3 regions of the Microbacterium atlanticum genome follow, and region 2 is predicted to be linked to each of the others. Evidence: predicted binding sites of a transcription regulator. Region 2 holds the regulator's gene; each other region holds the start of a gene.
What was found. The regulator HrcA, encoded in region 2, represses chaperone genes, less so after heat shock. The targets are predictions, from matches to a motif close to TTNGCACTCGNNNNNNNCGAGTGCNAA.
Positions count from the first base shown of each region.

Region 1: the regulator HrcA is predicted to act here: its motif matches at 1,500-1,526, upstream of groES (co-chaperone GroES).
Region 3: the regulator HrcA is predicted to act here: its motif matches at 1,813-1,839, upstream of groL (chaperonin GroEL).

Region 1 covers NZ_CP063813.1:714,871-718,106, forward strand. Annotated here, with positions in the region: gene IR212_RS03105 (hypothetical protein) at 1-54, shown strand, start outside; gene IR212_RS03110 (class I SAM-dependent methyltransferase) at 274-1,461, opposite strand; gene groES (co-chaperone GroES) at 1,606-1,902, shown strand; gene rarD (EamA family transporter RarD) at 2,200-3,117, shown strand.
Region 2 covers NZ_CP063813.1:1,682,228-1,685,463, reverse strand. Annotated here, with positions in the region: gene dnaJ (molecular chaperone DnaJ) at 1-886, opposite strand, end outside; gene hrcA (heat-inducible transcriptional repressor HrcA) at 938-1,978, opposite strand; gene hemW (radical SAM family heme chaperone HemW) at 2,115-3,236, opposite strand, start outside.
Region 3 covers NZ_CP063813.1:2,436,763-2,439,998, forward strand. Annotated here, with positions in the region: gene groL (chaperonin GroEL) at 157-1,776, opposite strand; gene IR212_RS11105 (cold-shock protein) at 1,964-2,164, opposite strand; gene IR212_RS11110 (LytR C-terminal domain-containing protein) at 2,312-2,881, opposite strand; gene IR212_RS11115 (DUF3263 domain-containing protein) at 2,973-3,221, opposite strand; gene IR212_RS11120 (DUF2332 domain-containing protein) at 3,231-3,236, opposite strand, start outside.

The DNA of each region.
Region 1 (3,236 bases), 970 kb from region 2:
TACAGCGCGGGGTGGCTGCTCTTCGCCGCCATGCGCGCCAACCTCCTCGGCTGAGGCCACTGCGCCGGCCGGCGGGGCGCGCCGTTGCGGTCCGCTGCTGACCGCCCGCGCCGCGGGATCCGCCGGGGCACGGAGGCCTTCCCAGCCGACCCCCCGCGCCGCGCGATCCGCCGGAGAGGTGGGCCGCCCGGGCACGGAGGCCTTCCGAGCCGACCCGCCCGGGGCCGCCCTGGCCGACCGCCAGGCGGCCGCCCGGGCCGGCCCGCTTCGCGACTACACGCGGTCGGCAAGGATCGCCGTCCGGCGGCTGCCGATCCGCGTCAGGATCAGCGTCGCCGCCTGATCGCCCCGCAGCTTCAGCCGCGTGCGCAGCGTGGCCGGATCGATGTCGACGCCGCGCTTCTTGATCTCGAGGCGTCCGATGTCGCGCTCCCGCAGCGCCCTCGCGAGGGCCTTCACATCCGACGGGACCACCTCACGCACCCGGAACGTCGACACGAACGGCGACGTCAGTGCGGCATCCGACGTCACATACGCGATGCGCTCGTCGAGCATCCCGGCCTCGAGCGACCGGGCGACATCTCCGATGAGGCGCGCGCGGATCACCGCGCCGTCCGGCTCGTGCAGGTAGGCGCCGAGCTCGCGGACCGGTTCGTCCGAGGCATCCGTCCCGCTCGTGAGCTCGTGCGCAGCCTCGCCGCGCATGACCAGCGCCGCACGGCGCACGCCCTCGCGCGCCAGCGCCCCCGACCAGAGCACGAGCTCGACGGTCGAGCCGTCCGCGCTCACCCACTGCGCCTCGACGTCGTCGGGGATCGCGTCGCGGTCGAGACCCGGCCCGAGCTTCACGCCGACCGGCATGCGGCGCGCGAGGTCGAACACCCAGTCCAGCGACGGCGACCAGTCCTCGGGGCGGGTGCGGGCGGTCTCGCTGTGACCGGCCGTGCGGCGCGCGGGGTCGAGCCACGCCGCGTCGACGCCGTCGAGATCGGCGTCCTCGGCGGTGCCGTGGCGCACCTCGGCGTCCGCGCCGAAGGGCGCCAGGTTGTAGGCGGCGATGCCGGCGGTGACGGCGTCGGCCTCCACGGCCGTGACCCGCAGCCCGAGCCCGGCGAGCCCCAGCGCGTCGCCGCCGATGCCGCAGCCGAGGTCGGCGACATGCGCGAAGCCGGCCTCGCGGAAGCGCGCCGCGTGCCGCACGGCGATCGAAAGCCGCGTGGCCTGCTCGAGGCCGGCCCGGGTGAACAGCATCCGCCGGGCGAGGTCGCCGAACTTCGCCGCACCCTTGGTGCGCAGGCGGGCCTGCCCGACGACCGCCGAGACCAGGTCGGGGGAGTGACCGTCGCGGCGCAGCCGCGTGACCGCGCGGCCGACGTCGGCGGAGTCCTCGACCGCCGGCATCGCGTCGAGCAGCCGCAGGCCCTCCGGCGTCAGCAGCGCCTCGAGTTCGGTCATCTCCACCCGCCGAGCCTACCCAGGAGGTCATACGACGACGCTCGTTGGCACTCACGTTGCATGAGTGCCAGCCGGTTGCCTAGACTGAGATCAGCACTCGCAATGCCAGAGTGCTAACGAGTCTTAGTCTCAAGAAAGAAGAGGTAGACCGTGTCGGTTTCCATCAAGCCGCTCGAGGACCGGATCGTCATCAAGCAGGTCGAGGCCGAGCAGACCACGTCCAGCGGTCTGGTCATCCCCGACACCGCCAAGGAGAAGCCCCAAGAGGGTGAAGTCGTGGCGGTGGGCCCGGGTCGCATCGACGACAACGGCAACCGCATCCCGCTCGACGTCGCCGTCGGCGACCGCGTGATCTACAGCAAGTACGGCGGGACCGAGGTCAAGTTCGGCGGTGACGAGTTCCTCGTCCTGTCGGCCCGCGACGTGCTGGCGGTCGTCGTCCGCTGAGTTCTGCGCACCGCGCGACGAGAGGGTCGGATGCTTCGGCATCCGGCCCTCTCGTCTTTCCCGTTTCGCCGGCTCACGCCGTCGGGAGCGCGCCACCGGACGGTGGCAGGAATACGCCCACGGACGGCAGACGACGGATGCCGCGACCGGCCCGCACACGGACCGCACGGTCGACGGCGGGCGTAGGCTGACCCGGTGAGTCCCGAGCAGTCCCGCCTTCCCGAACGCGCCGAGGTGGACGCCCTGGACGACGCCACCGCCCTCGACCTGGGCGTGACGACGGCGGAGAGCGGCGGCATCCGCGACTCCGTCGCCGCGGCGCGCGAGCGCACCCTCGGCGGGATCTACGCGTTCTCGGCCTACCTGCTCTGGGGCTTCCTGCCGCTGTACTTCCTGCTGCTGGCACCGACGGGGCCGTGGGAGATCGTGGCCTGGCGCATCCTGCTGTCGCTGGGCTTCTGCGCGCTGCTGCTCACCGCGACGCGCACCTGGCCGCGGCTCGTCGCGATCTTCCGGCAGCCGCGCGTGCTCGGCCTGACGGTGATCGCCGGCCTCACCATCTACGTGAACTGGCAGGTGTTCATCTACGGCGCCCTGTCGGGTCACGTCATCGAGACCAGCCTCGGCTACTTCATCAACCCGATCGCGACCGTCCTGCTCGCAGTGCTCGTGCTGCGGGAGCGGCTGCGGCCGACGCAGTGGGTCGCCATCGGAATCGCCGCGGCGGCGGTCGCCGTGATCGTCATCGGGTACGGCGCGTTCCCGTGGATCGCGCTCACGCTCGCGGCATCCTTCGGCATCTACGGCCTGGTGAAGAAGAAGGTCGGCCCGTCGGTCGACGCCGTGAGCGGGCTGACGCTGGAGACGCTGTGGCTGTCGCCGATCGCCGTGGTGGTGCTCATCGTCGTCGGGATGACCGAGGGCCTCACGTTCGGCGCGGCGGGGTGGCCCCACGCGGTGCTGCTGAGCCTCGCGGGCATCGTCACGGCGATCCCGCTGCTGCTCTTCGCCGCGGGCGCCCGACGCGTGTCGCTCACCACGATCGGGCTGCTGCAGTTCGTGGCGCCGATCCTGCAATTCCTGGTCGGGTGGCTGCTGCTCGGCGAGCCGATGCCCCTCGAGCGCTGGATCGGCTTCGGCCTCGTGTGGGTCGCGCTCTCGGTGCTGACGGTCGACTCGCTGCTGCACGCCCGTCGGACGCGCGCGGCGGGGTAGGTCGCGCGCGGGCCTGGGCTCGGGCGTGGGCTGGGGCTTGGGGGTCGCGGTCGGGCGTGGGCTGCGGTCGGGGGTCGGGGTCGGGCGCAGGCTGGGGCTTGAGGGTCGCGCTCGGGCCC
Region 2 (3,236 bases):
CCTGCACGCCCGGGCGAATCTCCAGCTCGACCGGGCCGTCGAGGGACTGGATCGTGGTGGTGGTGCCGAGGATCGCGTCGGGCATGGAGACATCGAGCGTGGCCAGCAGATCGTCGCCGTCGCGGCTGAAGACCTCGTGCGGTGCCACCGTCACCTCGATGTACAGGTCGCCGTTGGGGCCGCCGGCCGGACCGACCTCGCCGGACCCGGGCAGCTGCAGGCGCAGTCCGGTCTCGACGCCGGCGGGGATGTCCAGCGACACGGTGCGACGTGCCCGCACGCGGCCTTGGCCCTGGCAGGTGGCGCAGGGGTACGGGATGGTGGTGCCGTAGCCCTGGCAGACGTTGCACGGCTGCGACGTCACGACGTTGCCGAGGAGGCTGCGAACCTGGCGCTGGACGTTGCCGGTGCCGTGGCAGATGTCGCAGGTGACCGGACTCGTGCCCGGCTGGCAGCACGAGCCCTGGCACGTCTCGCACAGCACCGCGGTGTCCACGTCGATGTCGCGGTGGGTGCCGAACACCACGTCGCCGAGCTCGAGCGTGACCCGCACGAGGGCGTCCTGCCCGCGCTCGCGCCGGGAGCGCGGCCGCCCCCCGCGCGTGGCACCGGCCGCGCCGAAGAACGTCTCGAAGATGTCGTTGAATCCCCCGAAGCCCCCGGCGCCGCCGAAGGGCGACTCACCGCCGCCCATGTCGTACCGGGCGCGCTGCTCGGGGTCGCTGAGCACGTCGTATGCGTGCGTGACGAGCTTGAACCGCTCTGCCGCCTCGTCACCCGGGTTCACGTCCGGGTGGAGCTGCCGCGCGAGCTTGCGATAAGCCTTCTTGATGTCGTCGGTGGACGCGTCGCGTGAGACGCCGAGGACCTCGTAGTGGTCTGCCACTTTCGCCTTCCTGCCGCGGCTGCACCGCGGGATCGTGAGTACGCGTCCGCGTCAGCGGGAGCTGTCGTCCTGCTCCAGCATGCGCGTGAGGTAGCGCGCGACGGCACGGACCGCCGCGAGGTTGGAGGGGTAGTCCATCCGGGTGGGACCGAGCACGCCGACACGCGCGAGAGAGCCGGTCGCGTCGTAGTCGCTGGCGACGACGGACGCCTCGCCCAGGCCGAACGCCTCGTTCTCGCGCCCGATGCTGGCCGCGAGCCCCTGCTCGTCGGCCACCATCTCACCCATGAGGCGCAGCAGCGTCACCTGCTCTTCGATCGCCTCCAGCAGCGGATAGATGCTGCCGCGGAAGTCCGCTTCGCTGCGCGCGAGATTGGCGCTGCCGGCCATGACGAGCCTGTCCTGGCGGAACTCCTCGAGCTCTTCGGCGACGGCGCGCAGGATCTCGTCGGTGGCGCGCTCGTGCGCCGGCGCCTGCGGAGCCGGGGTCCCGAGGCGCTCGGCGATGCGCTGGAGCCCTTCGCGGACCGGTCGGCCCACGAGCAGCGTGCCGAGTTCCGCGCGGATCCGGGCCAGGTCGGCCTCGTCGAAGTGCTCGCCGACGAACGTCAGGCGCTGTGAGACCCGGCCGGTGTCCGTGACCACGATGACGAGCATGCGGCCGCCCCCGAGCTGCACGAGCTCGACGTGCGTGACGGTGGCGCGGGCGAACGACGGATACTGCACGATGGCCACCTGGCCGGTGAGCCGGGTGAGCGCGCGCACGGTGCGCACGAGCGCATCGTCCAGGTCGCCGGGTCCTTCCAGGAAGGAAGCGATCGCGGAGCGCTGAGCCGGCGACAGCGGCCGCAGCTCGGCGAGATGATCGACGAACACCCGGTAGCCCTTGTCGGTGGGCACCCGACCGGAGGACGTGTGCGGCGCCGCGATGAGCTCCTCGTCTTCGAGCAGCGCCATGTCGTTGCGGATCGTGGCCGCCGAGACGCCGAAGGCGTGCCGCTCGACGATCGCCTTGCTGCCGACCGGCTCGCGCGTGTCGACGTAGTCCTGGACGATCGCCCGCAGCACCTGCAGTCCTCGCTCGCTGACCATCCCGCCTCCTCACGCCCCGATCTGGCACTCGCACGACTGGAGTGCCAATTCTATCCGATGGGCCGGTCAGGATCGCCGCGCGCGCGGTGGTGCTCGCGCCCGCTTCGCTGGCGCGAAGGCGGTCGCGCACGATCGGTCAGTCGGTCAGCGCGCGGACGACGGCGTCCGCCAGCAGCCGGCCGCGCCGGGTGAGCACCACCCGTCCCCGCAGCGCGTCTGCCCCCTCGACGAGGCCGTCAGCGATCAGCGAGGCCACCGCCGGGCGGCGCTTGATCGGCAGGTCGTGCACCGGCATCCCTTCCCGGATGCGGGTGCGCAGCAGCACGCTCTCGAGTCGTCGCGCCGCGGCATCCGGGATCTCGCGTCCTGCCGCGGGCGACTCCCCCGCCGCGAGCCGCTGGGCGTACGCCGCCGGATGCTTGACGTTCCAGAACCGGACCCCTCCGATGTGGCTGTGGGCGCCGGGACCGAACCCCCACCAGTCGGCGCCGGTCCAGTACGCCAGGTTGTGGCGGGAGCGGTGCTCGGCGCCCCGCGCCCAGTTCGAGACCTCGTACCACTCGAGGCCCGCCGGCGCGAGCAGGTCGTCGGCCAGCTCGTACATGTCGGCCTGCAGATCGTCGTCGGGTGCAGCGACCTCGCCGCGGCGGATCTGCCGGGCGAGCTTGGTGCCGTCCTCGATGATCAGCGCGTAGGCCGAGACATGGTCGGGCACGAGCGCCATCGCGGTCTCGAGGGACGAGCGCCAGTCGGCGAGCGTCTCGCCGGGCGCTCCGTAGATCAGGTCCACGCTCACATCGAGCCCGGCCCCGCGGGCGGCGGCCACGGCGGTGCGGACGTTGTCCGGGTCGTGGGTGCGGTCGAGAGCGGCGAGCACGTGCGGGACGGCGGACTGCATGCCGATCGACATGCGGGTCACCCCGGATGCCGCGAGCTCCGACGCGACGGCGGCTGAGACGGTGTCCGGGTTGGCCTCGACGGTGATCTCGGCGTCGTCGCGGAGACCGAACGCCGCGCGCACGCCGTCGAGCATGCGACCGAGGTCGCCCGGCGGCAGGAGGGTGGGCGTGCCGCCGCCGAAGAACACCGTCGCGGCCGGACGCGTCCCGCCCGCGCGATCGAGGACGGCGCGAGCGAGGTCGACTTCGCGCAGCAGCGTGTCGGCGTACTGGTCCTGACGGGCACCCCGCAGCTCGGACGCGGTGTAGGTGTTGAAGTCGCAGTACCCGCACCGCACGCGGCAGAACGGCACGTGCAG
Region 3 (3,236 bases), 750 kb from region 2:
AGACGACAGACGCAGAACGGCCCCTCCCGAAGGAGAGGCCGCTCTGCGGTTCTGTCAGCGATGCTGGATCGGGTCTCGATACGCTCGTACCTCGCTACTCGACCTTGACCCGAGCCGGCTCAACGCTCGCTGGCGCTCGCATTGAGCCGTCACGCGTCAAAAGTCCATGCCACCCGTCGGGTCGCCGGCCGGGGCCGCGACCTTCTCGGGCTTGTCGGCGACGACGGCCTCGGTCGTGAGGAAGAGGCCGGCGATCGACGCGGCGTTCTGCAGCGCCGAGCGGGTCACCTTGGCGGGGTCGATGATGCCCTGCGCGAACAGGTCGCCGTACTCACCGGTGGCGGCGTTGAGGCCGTGGCCGGCGGGGAGCTCCGACACCTTGTTCGCCACGACGCCCGGCTCGAGACCGGCGTTGAGGGCGATCTGCTTCAGCGGAGCCTCGATCGCGACGCGCACGATGTTGGCACCGGTCGCCTCGTCACCCGAGAGCTGGAGCGCCTCGAGCGCCGTGCGGCCCGACTGGATGAGCGCGACGCCACCACCGGGGACGATGCCCTCCTCGACGGCCGCCTTCGCGTTGCGGACGGCGTCCTCGATGCGGTGCTTGCGCTCCTTGAGCTCGACCTCGGTGGCCGCACCCGCCTTGATGACGGCGACGCCGCCGGCGAGCTTGGCGAGGCGCTCCTGGAGCTTCTCGCGGTCGTAGTCGCTGTCGGTGTTGTCGATCTCGCGACGGATCTGGGTCACGCGGCCCTCGATCTGCGACGCCTCGCCGGCGCCCTCGACGATCGTGGTCTCGTCCTTGGTGACGATGACCTTGCGCGCACGGCCGAGCAGGTCGAGGGTGGCGTTCTCGAGCTTGAGACCGACCTCCTCGGTGATGACCTGGCCGCCGGTGAGGATCGCGATGTCCTGCAGCTGCGCCTTGCGACGGTCACCGAAGCCGGGGGCCTTGACGGCGACCGACTTGAAGATGCCGCGGATCTTGTTGAGCACCAGCGTGGCCAGCGCCTCACCCTCGACGTCCTCGGCGATGATGACGAGCTCCTTGCCGTCCTGGATCACCTTGTCGACGACGGGCAGAAGGTCCTTGATGTTCGAGATCTTCTGATTCGCGATGAGGATGTACGGGTCCTCGAAGACGGCCTCCTGGCGCTCCGGGTCCGTGACGAAGTAGGGGTTGATGTAGCCCTTGTCGAAGCGCATGCCCTCGGTGAGCTCGAGCTCGGTGCCGAAGGTCTGCGACTCCTCGACCGTGACGACGCCCTCCTTGCCGACCTTGTCGATGGCCTCGGCGATGAGCTCGCCGATCTCCGGGTCAGCGGCCGAGATCGACGCGGTCGCGGCGATCTGGTCCTTGGACTCGACCTCCTTGGCGCCCTCGAGCAGCTCGGCGGTGATGGCCGCGACGGCCTTCTCGATGCCGCGCTTGAGCGAGATGGGGTCAGCGCCGGCCGCGACGTTGCGCAGGCCCTCGCGCACGAGCGCCTGGGCGAGCACGGTCGCGGTGGTGGTGCCGTCACCGGCGACGTCGTCGGTCTTCTTGGCGACCTCCTTGACGAGCTCCGCGCCGATCTTCTCGTACGGGTCGTCCAGCTCGATCTCCTTGGCGATCGAGACACCGTCGTTCGTGATGGTGGGAGCGCCCCACTTCTTCTCGAGCACGACGTTGCGACCGCGGGGGCCGAGCGTCACCTTGACGGCGTCGGCCAGCGTGTTCAGGCCGCGCTCGAGGCCGCGGCGGGCCTCCTCGTCGAAAGCGATGATCTTTGCCATGTGTGTGTCGTCCCTCCGGAACGTTGGCTTGGGGTATTAGCACTCAGCAAACGTGAGTGCTAAATCATTCTGGCACTCGACCCTACCGAGTGCAAGCCGCGAGGAGGGATGCCCGGAACGCGACGAGACGCCGGTGCCCTCGGGCACCGGCGTCTCGTGGTCTGCGGCTGGAGCCGCGGAGCGACGCTCAGACCACGCGCACGGATTCCGCCTGGGGACCCTTCTGCCCCGCACCGACGGTGAACTCGACGGTCTGACCCTCCTCGAGCACGCGGAATCCCGTCATGTCGATGTTGGAATAGTGGACGAAGACGTCCTGGCCGTCCGCGACGGTGATGAAGCCGAATCCCTTCTCGGCGTTGAACCATTTGACGGTGCCCTGGGTCATGCGTTTCTCCTGATGCCGGCGTTGCTGGGCTTCATCGTATGCAGGCGCGACAGGGGCACTCGGGCGATTCGTCACTTGTTGACACGCGGGCCCACAACTGTTTACCGGCGCGAAACACGACCCGCCCCGACGCGCGCACTCAGGCGCTCAGGGCGTCGGTGCGGGAGTCTGCCCGGCAGCGGTGCGGTCGAGCCCGATGACGACGGTCAGCTGAGGGGTGTCGGGTGAGGTGGACGGGTACGCGTCGCTCTGCTCGATGGCGGCGCCCCCGATGACGTCGGCGAGCCCGGCGGCCGCGGCCTCGTCCGCCGGCGTGCTGTAGAACACCGTGGTGGTCGGGAAGTCCTGCGAGCCCGCTTCCCCGGCCGTCACGGCTTCGTCCGCCCAGCCGGCTGCGACCACGACGTCCTTCGTCTGGGTCGCCAGCCCCTCCTCCGGAGTGGCATTGAGGATCACCACGGCGTAGGTGGTGTCGACGACCGGCGTGACGTCGGGGACCGGCTCGACGGTCGGCGCCGGGGTGGGTGCCAGCTCGATGCGGCCCGAGGCGATGAGGGTGCCGAAGATGCCGACCGCGATCAGCACGACCGTCGCGAGCGCCGCCCAGAGCAGCACGACCCAGCCGCGCATGCGAGGGTTCTCGGCTCGGTGAGCGCCGACGCGATCGGTCTCCGGGACGTCGTCGAAACGATCGCGGGGAAAGGTCGTGGTCGGCACCCGTCGATGTTACCGGGCCGATCTCCGGCATCCCGGCGACGCGGACGGCGGCACCCGCGCGATCGCCGCGCACGGCCCCGCGGGCGACGGCTCAGCTGCCGTCGGCGGCGCGCGCCGCGCGCTCCCGGAGGCGCGCGTCCCGCAGGCGTCGCAGCCGCTTCACCAGCATGGGATCGTGCTGCTGCGCGTCGGCGGTGTCGATCAGGCGGCCGAGCAGCTGGTAGTAGCGGGCGGGCGACATCCCCAGATCCGCCCTGATCGCCTCCTCCTTCGCCCCCGCGTGCCGGCGCCACTCCCCCTCGAAGTCGAGAATGGCGCGGTCGCGGTCGCTGAGGGGCACGGGGCCACGCTAGCC